DNA from 2 places in the Streptomyces sp. NPDC087428 genome. Region 1 is predicted to be linked to the other one. Evidence: riboswitches for the same ligand, from Rfam matches in the RefSeq annotation. Region 1 holds a riboswitch; the other holds the start of a gene.
The links. Region 1 has a riboswitch for cyclic di-AMP ahead of ACIO3R_RS31365 (M23 family metallopeptidase). Riboswitches for the same ligand answer to the same signal wherever they lie in the genome.

Region 1 (6,921 bases):
CCGTGCGGCACACGGAGGTCAGACGAGGAGCTTCGTCTTCGCCTGCCGGTACTCCTCCTCCGTGATCGCGCCCTTGTCCTTGAGGTCGGCGAGTCTCGTCAGGTCCTCGACGTGGTTGCTCCTCGTCGCACCGCCCGGGGCATCCGTGCCCGCCGCGTTCCGCACGTACGCCTTGAACGCCGCGTCCCGTTCCCTGGCGTCCTTCGCGTCGCGCGTCCCCATGGACCTGCCGCGGACGATCACGTAGATCAGGACGCCCAGGTACGGCAGCACCAGGGTCAGGATCAGCCAGCCGGCCTTGGCCAGTCCGCCCAGGTCGTCGCTGCGGAAGATGTCCATGATGACGCGGAAGAGAAGGAACATCCACATGACCCAGAGGAAGAACCAGAGCATGGTCCAGAAGAGGTTGAGCAGCGGGTAGTCGTCCATCGTCCACTCCAGGGAGCCGCGTCGAATGGGTGAATACGAAATAATTCATACCACCGCATTTCGCCCCTCGCCCGGTGGGCTCCACGAGCGGTGCCGGCCGGGGCGCGGGGAGTACCGTGGACGTGTCGAGGGAGGTGTGAGCCTCCGGGAGGCGGTGCGCCTCGTGGCTGTGATGACGTGTCCGTACGAGGACCTGCGGCGGTGCGCGCGTGCGCGCGGCAGATGAGTCCGGCCGGAGCCCGGTCGGGGCTGTCGGGCGGGTGACCGTGCCGATTCCGCCCGACGGGGCGGGCGAGGTGCTGGTGGCCGTACGGGGCGGTTCCGAGGCCTACACGGCGTGGTCGGCCGCGTCGATCGGCAGGGACGTACGTGTCGTGGTCGTCGACCAGGTCTCGGCACGCACGGTGGTGGTGGAGCCCTTGCCGTCCTGAGCTGTGAAGTGGCGTGACCCGCGAGGTGGCGTCCTACATCTGACAGGAGTCCGCTCATGTTGTTCTGGCATGTTCCCGCCCCCAACGAGGCGATGCTCATATCGGGTTCGAAACGGCAGACGCAGGACACGCAGTTCCGGATCGTCACCGGCCACGGAAGCTTCGTCCTCCCCATCAAGCAGAAGGCGCGGATGCTGTCCCTCTCGCTCCGGGAGGCGGAGATCACCGAGGACTGCGTCACCCAGCAGGGCATCCGCCTCACGGTCCGGGCCGTCTCCGTCTTCAAGGTCGGCGACGACGCCGTGTCCATCGCCAACGCCGCGCGGCGCTTCCTGTCCGAGCAGAACCAGATGGAGGAGCTCGTCGGCCGGATCTTCGCCGGACACCTGCGGTCCATCGTGGGCGGACTGACCGTGGAGCAGATCATCCGGGAACGCAGCCGGGTCTCCCAGGAGGTCATCGCCGGCAGCCACGGTGAGATGGAGAAGCTCGGCATCGTGGTGGACGCCCTCCAGATCCAGGAGATCGACGACGCCACCGGGTACATCGAGAACCTGGCCGCCCCGCACGCCGCCGCGGTCGCCGGCCAGGCCCGGATCGCCCGCGCGAAGGCCGATCAGGAGGCCGCCGAACGCGAGCAGCAGGCCTCCGCGCTCAAGGCCGAGTACGAACGGGACACCGCGATCAAGCGGGCCGGATTCCTCGCAGAGACGGAGCAGTACAACGCCCGTGCCGCCCAGGCCGGGCCGCTCGCGCAGGCCAGGGCGTCGCACGAGGTCATCGACGAGCAGACCGCACTGGCCCAGCGTCAGGCGGGGCTGGCCGCCCAGCGGCTGGAGGCGGAGGTCGGGCGCCCGGCGGACGCCGAGGCCTACCGGCAGCGCACCCTGGCCGAGGCCGCTCGTGACCAGGTGAAGTTCGAGGCGGACGGAAGCGCGTACGCCGAACGGACCCTCGCCCAGGCCCAGGCGGACGCCAACACGGCCCGCGCGGTCTCGCTGCGGGAGGGCAACCAGGAACTCATCGCGGCCAACCGGATCGTGGAGAACCTGCCGGCGCTGGCCGACGCGGCCGCCCGCGGGATGTCGGGAGCCAGCCTCACCGTCCTCAACGGCACCGACGGTGTCAACGAGGTGGCGGCGGGCGTCGTCGGCCAGGGGCTGGCGATCCTTCAGTCGCTCCAGCGCGGCACGGACACGGGCGCGCCCGAGGACCACGACATGCGCGACCGGAACCAGGATCAGGGCTCGGACCGGGACCGGACGCCCCGGATCGCCGACGCGGAATGACCTGGCGGCCGGTTCCGGTCCCGGCTCTGCTGGGGGCTACGGCTACGGCTCCGGTACGGCGACGGGGGTCGCGGCCGCTGTCGCCGCCGCCTCCGCGCGCGCGGCCGACGTGACCTTCCGGTGGTGCGCGAGGATCCCTATGAAGCCCGCGAGGAACCCGCTGAACAGGCCGGACGCGGCGTGGTTGACCGCGTTGACCGCTTCGCTGTCCGGCATTCCGAAGATCGCGTAATTGACTCCCGCACTCATCACCGCCCCGATCGCTCCACCGATCACGCCACTGATGACGGCGCCGCGCAGCGGTGGGGCCACAGCGGCCGCGGGGACGGGGGCGGGAGTGAGCGGTGCGGTCATCGGCGGAGGCCCTCCAGACAGGCGGCGATGAGAGACCGGGAGCGGCTTGCGGGGCACGGTGAAGCGGGCGGCCCAGGGTCTGCTCGCACGGGCAGCCCACCGGTCCGGGGGATGCAGCAGATACCTTGCGGCAGAACACGTGTTCCTCGCAACACCTTCTCAATTTCAGCACTTTGGCGTTCTTGGCGCGGTCCGTTGGCAGGACGGTCGAGGGCGGGGAGCGGCGAGCGAGTGGGAGGGGGTGAGGGGAGGGCGTGGGTGAGGCGGACGGGGAGCAGGGGGGGCGTGCGCGGGGTGGTCATGAGTGCGTCGAACATGCCGTAGAGTTGTGTTTACCGACGCGGGGTGGAGCAGCTCGGTAGCTCGCTGGGCTCATAACCCAGAGGTCGCAGGTTCAAATCCTGTCCCCGCTACTGAAGAATCAGACCCGGCACGCATACAGCGTGCCGGGTCTGATTCGTTTGTGCGTGTGTATGCATGTGTGTGTTCGCCGGTCCATCGGCCCGTCGGCCGGTGCGACCCGCGCCGCGCTCCTACTCCCACTGGCCGCCGAGGAGTAGACCTCCGCCCGCGTTCCGGGAAGTCTGGGGGTGGTGCGCGGTACCGTCCGCGGCCCTGAGCGCACCGGGCAGGAGAGCACAGGTGGGGAAGCGGCAACAGCGGCGGGGGAGGCGTACCGACGAGATCCGGAACCGCCGGCTCGTCCGGGCGCTGCCCGGCCTGGTGATCACCGTCGCGTTGGTGTTCGACTTCTTCACCCCGCCCGCCTTCACGGCCGTCCCGCTCTTCGCCGCGGCCCCGCTGATCGCCGCGCCGTTCTTCTCGCTGGCGGGCACCATCCGGGTCGGAGCCGCCTCGATGGTGGCCATCGCGGCGCTGCGGCTCTACCACGGCTCCCTGTTCCAGGTCGTGCCGTCCATCGAGCTCCTCACGGTCTTCACCGTCTCCGTGCTCGCGGTCTTCATCAACGGTGTCGTGCGCCGCAGCAACGAGCAGTTGGCCTCCGCGCGGGTCATCGCGGAGACCGCCATGCGCGCGGTGCTGCCGACGCCGTCCGACCGGATCGGCGGGCTGTACGTGGCCGCGCGGTACGAGGCGGCCCAGGCGGACGAGTTCGTCGGCGGCGACCTGTTCTCGGTCACGGACACCCCGTACGGGGTGCGGCTGGTGGTCGGGGACGTGCGCGGCAAGGGGCTGGACGCGGTCGAGGCGGTGGCGGTGATCATCGGCGCGTTCCGGGAGGCCGCGGAGCAGGAGCGGTCGCTGGAGGGGGTGGCCCAGCGGCTGGAGCGTGCGCTGGCGCGGGAATCGAGCAGAAGCGGCGGCCTCGACGCGGTCGAGGGGTTCATCACCGCCGTCCTGGCCGAGATCCCGCCGGGCGCGGCCCGGGTGCGGATCGTCAACCGCGGCCACCCCGAACCGCTGCTGCTGCACTCGGACGGGGCGCTGGAGGTGCTGCGGCCCACGCTGCCCGCGCTGCCCCTGGGGATGGACCTGGGCGTGTGGCCGGACCGCTCCGACGAGTGGGAGCTGCCCGCCGGGGCGACGCTCCTCCTGTACACGGACGGCCTCTCCGAGGCGCGGGACGCCGCAGGGGTCTTCTACGACCCCGCGGAGCGGCTGCGCGGGCGGATCTTCCCGGGGCCCGAGGAACTGCTGTCGGCGCTGACCGATGACGTACGGCTGTACACCGGTGGGGTGACGACCGACGACATGGCGCTGCTCGCGGTCGCGCGCCCCACCGAGGGGCAGTCGGAGCGGCGCACGACCGTGAAGATCGTGGGTCTGTAGGGCGGTACCGGGTGAAGGCGGAAGGGCGGACGGGGGAGAGCGTGCGGGGAAGTGGGGAAGAGGCCACGGCCGATGCCACCGTGCGTAACCGTAAGGAACCCCTCCGCATAACATTTGACGCAACGTCAGAAAACAGATAACGATTGAGGGGCGATCAACTCGCCCGATTCCACCCGGTTGTGTCCCGTAAAGTCCAGGCCAAAGACGGGAATGATCAGTTGGAACGGCTTGGAATCGGACCCGTGTGTCTATTAACGTTCGATAACGCAGCGCGGTTGTCCCAGCCGCCGTCAGAGGCGGCACCGTGCGCGAGCGCCGAATTCCGCAAGGGAACCGGGGAACCACCTACATGGGGTGAATCGGGCATCTCTGTCTCGTCGAGAGACGGAGGAACCCGTAGGAGACCTTCCTGCTCCGAACCCGTCAGCTAACCCGGTAGGCGAGAAGGAAGGAAAGGAGTGCGCCCCAGTGGCGTCCAACAAGCCTGCCCCCGAAGCCCCCTCCCGGTTCGCACCCGAACACGGAAATGACTTCGGAACCGGGCCCGGTGCCGTCTACGGCACCCACCACGGAACCGCCTACGGGACCGACCACGGAACCGCTTACGGAACCGGTCGGGGCAGCGAGTTCGGCAGCGGCTTCCCTGCCGAGGAGGCCGAGCCCGGCAAGGCGTGGGAGGAATGGAACCCCACCGAGGAGTCCGTCCGCCCCGTACGCGGCAAGCACCGCGTCGCCAAGCAGCGCAACGGTCTCGCCCGTAGCTCCACCGTTCTCGGCGTCGGTGTCATCGCGGCCGTCGGCGCGGGCGGCATGGCCTCCGCGCAGAGCAGGCCGCCGGTCTCCATCTCCCTTCCCGACGCCATCTCGGACAAGCTCCCCGAGGCCAAGTCACTGCCGGGCGTCGGCGCACTGTTCTCCAGCGGGTCCGAGGCGGAGACTGCCGGGACCGAGACCGCTTCCGCCCCGCTGACGACGGCCGGCATCACCACCACCGAGGCCGAGCAGGGCACGACGGACGCCGGCGAGGCGCTCCGCGCCCGCATCCTCCAGCAGGCCGAGCAGCAGCAGGACTCCGCCGACGCGGAGGCCAAGGCCGCCCAGGAGAAGGCCGCCGCGGAGAAGGCGGCCGCAGAGGCGAAGAAGCAGCAGGACGCCGCGGAGGCCAAGGTCGCCGCCGCGAAGAAGAAGGCGGAGGCAGAGGCCAAGAAGAAGGCGGAGGCAGCTCGGCTCGCCAAGCTCGCCGCCAGCTACGCCATCCCCACCTCCTCTTACACGATTACCTCGACCTTCGGCGAGGCCGGTTCGATGTGGTCCTCCGGCTACCACACGGGCCTCGACTTCGCCGCTCCGACAGGTACCCCGATCAAGGCCATCCACACCGGCACCGTCAAGTCGGCCGGCTGGTCCGGCGCTTACGGCTACCGCACGGTCCTGGAGCTCGACGACGGTACGGAGCTGTGGTTCTGCCACCAGTCCTCGATCGGTGTCGGCGTCGGCCAGAAGGTCACCACCGGGGACACCATCGGGCGCGTCGGCGCGACCGGCAACGTGACCGGCCCGCACCTCCACCTGGAGGTCCACACCCCGGACGGCACCGGGATCGACCCGATGACCTGGCTGCGCGCCCGTGGCCTGACGGTCTGAGCGGACTGAACCCCGGCAGTCCTGACGCTCACCCCCCGACGTCAGGGCTGCCGGTCCGCTGCCGTAGCTGTACACGGCACGGAATAGCGGAGGCGGGGGAACGGGTTGTTCCTTCCATGACTTCTCTCCGCAAGCTCGGATCGTCCAGCCTTCAGGTCTTCCCCCTCGCCCTCGGCGGCAACGTCTTCGGCTGGACCGCCGACGAGGCGCAGTCCTTCGCCGTGCTCGACGCGTACGCGGCGGCCGGCGGCAACTTCATCGACACCGCCGACGCGTACTCCGCCTGGATCCCCGGCAACGAGGGCGGCGAGTCGGAGACCCTCATCGGCAAGTGGCTCGCGTCGCGGGGCAACCGTTCCGACATCGTCGTGGCCACCAAGGTCGGCGCCCACCCCTCGTACAAGGGACTCTCCCCCACCACCATCAAGGCCGCAGCCGAGGAGTCGCTGCGCCGCCTCGGTACCGACCACATCGACCTCTACTACACGCACTTCGACGACGAGACGGTCCCGGTCGAGGAGATCATCTCCGCCCTGGACCAGCTGGTGAAGGACGGCAAGGTCCGCGAGATCGCCGCCTCCAACATCGGCCCGGAGCGGCTCCGCGCCTCGCTGGACTTCTCCGAGCGCGAGGGACTGGCCCGCTACGTGGCCCTGCAGCCGCACTACAACCTCGTCTCCAGGGACACCTACGAGGGCGAGCTCCAGGACACCGCTGCGGGTGCCGGCCTCGCCGCCGTCCCGTACTTCGCCCTCGCCTCCGGCTTCCTCACCGGCAAGTACCGCCCCGGTACGACCGTGGACAGCGCACGCGCCGGAAAGGCGGGCGAGCACCTGGAGTCGGAGCGCGGACGGAAGGTCCTGGCCGCGCTCGACACGGTGGCGCAGGAGCGGAACGCCGAGATCGCGACCGTGGCGCTGGCCTGGCTGGCCGCCCAGTCGACCGTCGCCGCCCCGCTCGCCTCCGCCCGGACGGTCGAGCAG
Region 2 (6,921 bases), on a different contig from region 1:
TTGCCTCCGAGGAAAGTTCCTGGCCCAATGGAGACATGAATCCTCCAGAAGGAGGGGTGGCCGACGAGCTGCCCGGTGTCGCGCCCCGCCTGCGCGATCTGCGCCGCGGCCGCGGGCTCACCCTGGAGACCGCCGCCCAGCGCGCCGGGCTCTCGCCCGCCCATCTGTCCCGGCTCGAAACGGGCCGACGGCAGCCCTCGCTGCCGATGCTGCTCGGACTTGCCAGGATCTACGGTACGACGGTCTCCGAACTGCTGGGCGAGATCCCCCCGGAACGTGACGCGATCGTCCGGAGCCGGAAGTTCGAGGGGGCCGAGGCCGACGGCTGGATGTACCAGCAGGCCGGTGGTCCGGGCCGGGCGATGCAGGCGCTGCGCGTCCGGGTCCCGTACGGCGCGCAGGGCGACCTGGTGCGCGTCCACCCCGGTGAGGAGTGGCTTTACGTCCTGGCGGGGCACCTCAGGGTGACCCTCGGGGACACCGTGCACGAGCTCGGCCCCGGCGACAGCGCGCACTTCGACTCGCTCACCCCGCACCGGATCGCGGCGCCGGAGCGTGAGGGCGCCGAGCTGCTCTTCGTCCACACCCTGCTGCAGAGCCCCGCCGCCGAGCTGTGCCTCGGCAGTGGCATCCACCGTCGCTGAGACGCCGTCCCCGCCGCCGGCACGTCCGGCCGCCAGAGAGGACTGTCATGTCCGATTCCGAGAACTACGACCCGCTCACCCCGGCCAAGCACAAGGAGTCCGACTCGCAGGAGAGCAGGATGCCGCGGGGGCTCGTCATCAGGCTGTTCGCCTATCTGGTGGCCGGGCACGTCATCGCGGGCTTCCTCTATCTGCTGTTCGCGGTGGGGATGCACAACCAGTAGCCGGGAGCCCGGTGGCCCGGCCGGCCGGTCACGCGTCGTCGAGAAGCCGCTCGCGCAGCCGCTCCCGGGTCTCTGGGGTGACTTTCAGCCCCTCGGAGAGGTAGCGGTCGGTGCCGCCCCAGGTCTCGTCGATCGCGGCGAAGGCCGCGGCGAGGTACTCGCTGTGGGCGCCGAAGAGCGGGCTGAGGAGCTCCATCACCTCGGGTGACGTCCCGGCCGCCGAGGTGTCGCTGCGGCGCACCCGGTAGCGGCGGTGGGCGTCGTTGGACTTGAGGTAGTCGGCCTCGACGGCCTCGCGCCCGACGTCGACCGCGAGCAGGGAGACGGCGATCGAGAGCCCCGCCCGGTCCTTTCCGGCCGCGCAGTGCATCAGGGCCGGGACGCTGTCCTCGGCCAGGGCGTGCAGCACGCGGCTGTGCTCAGCGGTGCGCTCCAGGATGATCGTCCGGTAGGAGGCGACCATGCGCTCGGTCCCCTTGCCGCCGTCGAGGAGGCCACGCAGCTCGTCCATGTTGCCGTCGCGGACCATCCGCCAGAACTCGGTGCCGTCCGCCGGGTCGGTGAGGGGGATGTTCACATGGCGTACGCCGGGCAGCTCGACGTCCGCTCCGTCCAGCTTCAGGTCGGCGGCATTGCGGAAGTCGAAGACGGTGTGGAGGCCGAGGCCTCCGAGGAACGCGGCGTCCTCCGCGGTGGCGCCCGCCAGGTGACCGCTGCGGAAGAGCCGCCCGTACCGCACCCGGCGGCCGTCCGATGTGGGCAGCCCGCCCACGTCGCGGAAATTACGGACCCCCGCCAGCTCGGGTTCCGTCGACGGGGTCTGCGGCAGCTGCTGCGTCACGGTCACTCCTGGAGGCTCTGCCGCCGACGCGTGTCGCCGACGGGTCCACTCCCGTGACGATACGACATCGGATACCCGGGTAATCGTCTCGGCGACAGCCCTGTGCGGACCCCCGCGGACTCCTGCGCCGACCCCTGTGCGGGTCCCGGTCCGGAGCTTCGACGCGAACGGCGGACGCGACATGTCCGTATTAGGGCTTTTAGTCGAACATGCCCCGCTTGAACGGGAGATGATCACCCTCTCGTGAGCGGGATCATATCCGTGACGGTGTGTGGCGGCGCTCAGGATGGGTAATCCGTGCGCCGCGCGGAAAGCCAAGATCCGTAATCCACGGAGTGTGACCGGAATTCCGCACCGATATTCCGGAGTGGAATCCGGTGTGGAACCCGTGGCTTGTTTCCGCCGTCCCCACTCGCTTACGTTCGCTCTCAATCCGGATGGAACGCCTAATCCTGCCGCCGTCCGGAATTCGCACCCACTCACCGTGTGGCAGGAGCGGGGGAACCAGGTAAGCCGCCGACCGGAGTGATCCGGCCGGCTCGGGGTGAAGTCGCGCCAGGCGCGACCGGGCATCTCCAGCCCGAACCCGACAGCTCACCTCGTAGGCGCCGGAGAGGAAATTCTTCATGCCCATACCGGGTAAGCACCGCCGTCCGAAGTCCAGCACCATCGCCCGTGGCGTCGTCGTCGCGAGCGCCGGCGGAGCCGTCATCGCGCTTCCGCTGCTCGGCGCCACCGGTGCCAGCGCCGCGGAGCAGGCCGCTCCCGCCACCGCGAACTCGTCCGCCGCCACGCACGCCGCCGCGGCCAAGCCGGTCGCGGAGAAGCAGGCCGGCACCAAGACGTACTCCGTGGTCTCCGGCGACTACCTGTCGAAGATCGCTGCCGAGCACAAGCTCAAGGGCGGCTGGGAGAAGCTGTACCAGGACAACCGCAAGGTCGTCGGCGACGACCCGAGCCTGATCTTCCCGGGCATGAAGCTGACGCTCGGCGGCAAGGCCTGGGGCCACGCCTCGACCACCGGCGCGCACACCTCCGCGGGTGCCACCACCCCGTCGAAGGCCCCCTCCAAGGCTCCGGCCACGACCGAGTCGAAGGCCCCCACGGCCTCCAACTCCTCGTCCTCCTCCGACGTCCAGGCGTCCAACGAGACCTCGGCCCCGGCCGAGCAGAGCACCGGCTCCGGTTACGTCCACCCGGTTCCCGGCAACCACACCACCGCCTACCGCGCCTCCGGCGCCAGCTGGTCCAGCGGCAGCCACACCGGCATCGACTTCCCCGTGTCCACCGGCACCAGCGTGAAGGCGATCACCTCGGGCACCGTCGTCACCGCCGGCTGGGGCGGCGCGTACGGCAACGAGGTCGTCATCAAGCACGCCGACGGCCACTACTCGCAGTACGGCCACATGTCCTCGCTCTCCGTCTCCGCGGGCCAGACCGTGACCGCGGGCCAGCAGGTCGGCCTCTCGGGCTCCACCGGCAACGCGACCGGCCCGCACCTGCACTTCGAGATCCGCACGGGTCCGGCGTACGGCTCGGACGTCGACCCGATCGCCTACCTGGCGTCGCACGGGATCAACGTCTGATCCAGGCAGTACAGGTCCGGTGAGCCGGACCGGAGCAATACAGAGAGGGACGGTGCGCGGCGGCGCACCGTCCCTCTGCTTATTCCCCCTTTACCAAAACCTGACCGGGTGGTCTATCTCACCACCCGTCAACCCCGTATTACGGTCGCGTAGGTCACATTCGACGGTGCAGGATATGCCCTTGTGGCAAACGATTCGAGAAACATCCGACAGAGCGTCATCAACCGGCAGGGCGCCATCGAGTCGTACGCGGCGATTGGCGACAGCTTCACCGAGGGAGTCGGCGATCTCGGCCCCGACGGGACTTTCGTCGGCTGGGCGGACAGATTCGCGGTCATCCTCGCGGACCAGCTCCCGGACCCCGAAACGGCACCGCGTGAGGCAGGCTCCGCGCACGGGAACTTCAGGTACGCCAATCTCGCCGTACGAGGACGCCTCCTCGACCAGATAGTCGAGGAGCAGGTGCCCCGAGCCAGGGAACTCGCCCCCGACCTGGTGAGCTTCTGCGCGGGCGGCAACGACATCATCCGGCCGGGCACCGACCCCGACGACGTCGCCGAGCGCTTCGAACGCGCGGTCGCTGAGCTGACCGAAGCGGTCGGCACCGTCATGGTCACCACCGGCTTCGACACCCGCGGCGTTCCCGTGCTGCGCCATCTGCGCGGCAAGATCGCCACCTACACCGCCCATGTGCGGTCCATCGCGGACCGCTACGACTGCCCGGTGCTCGACCTCTGGTCGCTGCGCTCCGTGCAGGACCGGCGTGCGTGGGACGGCGACCGGCTGCACCTGTCGCCCGAGGGACACACCCGGGTCGCGCTGCGCGCCGCCCAGGTCCTCGGCCTCGACGTGCCGGCCGACCCCGACCAGGTGTGGCCGCCGCAGGCGCAGCGGGGAGCGCTGGAGGTCCGGCGCGACGACATCCACTGGGCCCGCGAGTACCTGGTGCCGTGGATCGGGCGCCGGCTGCGCGGCGAGTCCTCGGGGGACCACGTGGAGGCCAAGCGGCCGGACCTGCTGCCGCTCTGAGGGGTGCGGCGCGATCAGGGGCTCACCCGCTCGACGGGATGCGGCGTCCGGGCCGGTACGCGTTCCAGCACGCCGCCGGCGAACACGTCGTACAGCGGCAGCGTCTCCAGGTGGACGTAGCCGATGTGGCAGTCGCACACGGCCCGCGGGCAGGCCCGCGGGCCCAGGGCCGCCAGATAGCTGCCGTCGTAGAGATTGCCGAGCTCGGCCCGGACGAAGTGGCAGCGGCGCACCGTCCCGTCCCCGTCCACAGAGATGACCGACTCACCGGTCCGGCAGGGCAGCCCGGCCGAACGGTGCGGGTGACGGCTGTACGGGAACAGCGGGTCGATCTCCGTCCACCGGCCGGCCTCCTCGTCCGTGTAGCTCTGCCCCTCCGCGGCGTTGACCCAGAGGTAGACCTCTTCGGGGAGCGCCGCCCGCAGCCGCCGGGCCTCTTCGAGATGGCTGTCAAGACCGACCACACCGACGCTGTGGCGGATCCCCAGCGACGCCAGCTCCCCGCACCGGGCCAGGAAGCGCTCGTACGGTGTCTGGCCCGGGTGGTACGTGCACCAGAGCGCGATCTTGTCCCGGCCCGCGGTGCCCGCCGCGGCCAGCCACTGCGTACGGCCGCTCAGGTTCGTCTGGATCGCCACCCGGCGGATGTGCGGCAGCCGGGCCAGCTCGACCAGCGCCCGGCGGTACCAGGAGCGGACCAGCCCCTCGCCCCACGGGGTGAACAGCACCGAGATCCGGTCGTCGGTCCGCGCCGCCGCCCACGCCGTGAACCGCTCCAGCGCGGCCCGGTCGGCCCGCAGCTGCTCCCGGCTGTCGCGCCGCTTGGCGAACGGACAGTACGGGCAGTCGTAATCGCACGACGCGAGCGGACCGCGGTAGAGGATCGTCAGGTCCATGAGGGGCTCATTTCAGCTCGTACGAGGCCATCGCGGCCCGCACGGCGGGGGAGAAGAGGTCGGGGCCCAGGGCGTCGGAGTGCGCCAGCCCCTCCGGCGACAGGCGCAGCAGCCCTGCGGCCGCCCCGCCCGGATCGAGCCAGCCCCGCTCCTCGAACAGGGCCAGCTCCTCGCGGAAGTCCTCGTCGGGGGAGGTGCCGAACCGCTCCCGGTACTCCGGCAGCCGCAGCCCCTCGGCCTGGAGGACCGACTGGAGGAGGTGACGGCGGCGCGCCTCGCCGCCGTCGGTGTAGCGGCCCACCTCGGCGTGCGAGAAGTCCTCGGTCGCCGTGTAGTCGTCGATGATCTCCCGCACCTTCCCCGTCGCCACGGCGTAGTCGAAGGAGTAGTGCAGCCCAGAGGTGTACGAGCGGGCGCCGCAGCCCAGGCCGATCATGCCGTCGGTCTGGCAGGCGTAGTCGTCCGGACCACCGGCCCGCGGCGCGTCGGCACGGCGGAACATCCGCATCGACACCTGCTCGTAGCCGTGGGCGAGGAGGTGATCGCGGCCCGCGCGGTACAGCCGCAGCCGCTGCTCGTCCCAGGCGGACTCCGCGGCCGCGGCCGAACCGGCGATCCTGCCGAGACCGGTCAGCGGACGTACGTACAGCGGGTAGAGGTACAGCTCCTCCGGCCGCCACTGGAGGGCCGCGTCCAGCGAGGTGCGCCAGCTCGCCTCGGTCTGTCCGTCGATGCCGTAGATCAGGTCGATGTTGAGGACCGGGATCCGGGCGTCCCGGATCAGCCCGAGGGCCGACTCCACATCGGCACGGCGCTGCGGACGGACCGCCGCACGTGCCTCGGCCTCCACGAAGCTCTGCACACCGATGCTGATCCTGGTCGCTCCTCGGTCGGCGAGCACGGCCAGCCGGTCGGCCGTCGCGGTCGACGGCGATGTCTCGACGGACAGGGGCACCGACCGGAGATCGGCGCCCATCCGCTTTTCCGCGATGTCGCACAGGCGCTCCAGCTCGCCGGCGGTGAGGAAGGTGGGGGTTCCGCCGCCGAAGGCCGCCGCGGCGAACCGCACCGGTTCCGTGTCGCCCAGCGCGTCCCGCACGGCCGTCGCCTGGCGGTCCAGTGCGTCGAGGTAGCGGGTGGTGAGCTCGTCGGGGGCGCCGATGCGGGTGAAGAGGTTGCAGAAACCGCAGCGGACCTCGCAGAACGGTATGTGGAGATAGAGCGAGAGCGCGTCCTTGCGTTCCCCGGCCCACAGCTCACTCAGCGCGGGCCGCCCGTCCGGGTGCTCGGACAGGCTGCCGTACGCCGTCTTGTGCGGATAGGCGTAGACGTAGCTCTGGTACGGACGGGGGGTGCGGCGGGGGGAGTGCGGACTGTTCATCGGGCGGTGGCCCCCGGTTCCAGGAAGAAATGGGCGTACGGAACGGTCCAGACGGACTCGTGCCCGAGCCGGTGACCGGTGTAGCCGTCGTCGCCGTATGCCGTGCCGTGGTCGGAACAGACGACGGCGAACGCGCGGCGGCGGCTGCTCGCGGCGGCGAAGAGGCGGCCGACATGGGCGTCGACGTACTCCAGCGCGGCGGCGTGGGTGGCGCGGCTGTCACCCGCGTCGCGGGTCGCCCCCGGCAGGTGGAACCAGTTCGGCTGGTGCAGCGCGGAGACGTTGACGAAGAGGAACAGCCGTTGTCCGGCGGGAAGCCG

Region 2: another riboswitch for cyclic di-AMP. It lies ahead of ACIO3R_RS12370 (peptidoglycan DD-metalloendopeptidase family protein); the one in region 1 lies ahead of ACIO3R_RS31365 (M23 family metallopeptidase).

Annotation. Positions count from the first base shown of each region.
Region 1 covers NZ_JBIUXR010000017.1:22,627-29,547, reverse strand. The annotation lists gene ACIO3R_RS31400 (NAD(P)/FAD-dependent oxidoreductase) at 1-65, shown strand, start outside; gene ACIO3R_RS31395 (SHOCT domain-containing protein) at 19-429, opposite strand; gene ACIO3R_RS31390 (hypothetical protein) at 639-860, shown strand; gene ACIO3R_RS31385 (SPFH domain-containing protein) at 917-2,149, shown strand; gene ACIO3R_RS31380 (hypothetical protein) at 2,192-2,503, opposite strand; tRNA gene ACIO3R_RS31375 (tRNA-Met) at 2,843-2,916, shown strand; gene ACIO3R_RS31370 (PP2C family protein-serine/threonine phosphatase) at 3,146-4,294, shown strand; cyclic di-AMP (ydaO/yuaA leader) riboswitch at 4,598-4,751, shown strand; gene ACIO3R_RS31365 (M23 family metallopeptidase) at 4,763-5,938, shown strand; gene ACIO3R_RS31360 (aldo/keto reductase) at 6,055-6,921, shown strand, end outside.
Region 2 covers NZ_JBIUXR010000005.1:156,525-163,445, reverse strand. The annotation lists gene ACIO3R_RS12385 (helix-turn-helix domain-containing protein) at 36-644, shown strand; gene ACIO3R_RS12380 (DUF6126 family protein) at 692-868, shown strand; gene ACIO3R_RS12375 (tyrosine-protein phosphatase) at 897-1,709, opposite strand; cyclic di-AMP (ydaO/yuaA leader) riboswitch at 2,143-2,332, shown strand; gene ACIO3R_RS12370 (peptidoglycan DD-metalloendopeptidase family protein) at 2,336-3,295, shown strand; gene ACIO3R_RS12365 (SGNH/GDSL hydrolase family protein) at 3,479-4,324, shown strand; gene ACIO3R_RS12360 (STM4011 family radical SAM protein) at 4,339-5,220, opposite strand; gene ACIO3R_RS12355 (STM4012 family radical SAM protein) at 5,228-6,601, opposite strand; gene ACIO3R_RS12350 (STM4013/SEN3800 family hydrolase) at 6,598-6,921, opposite strand, start outside.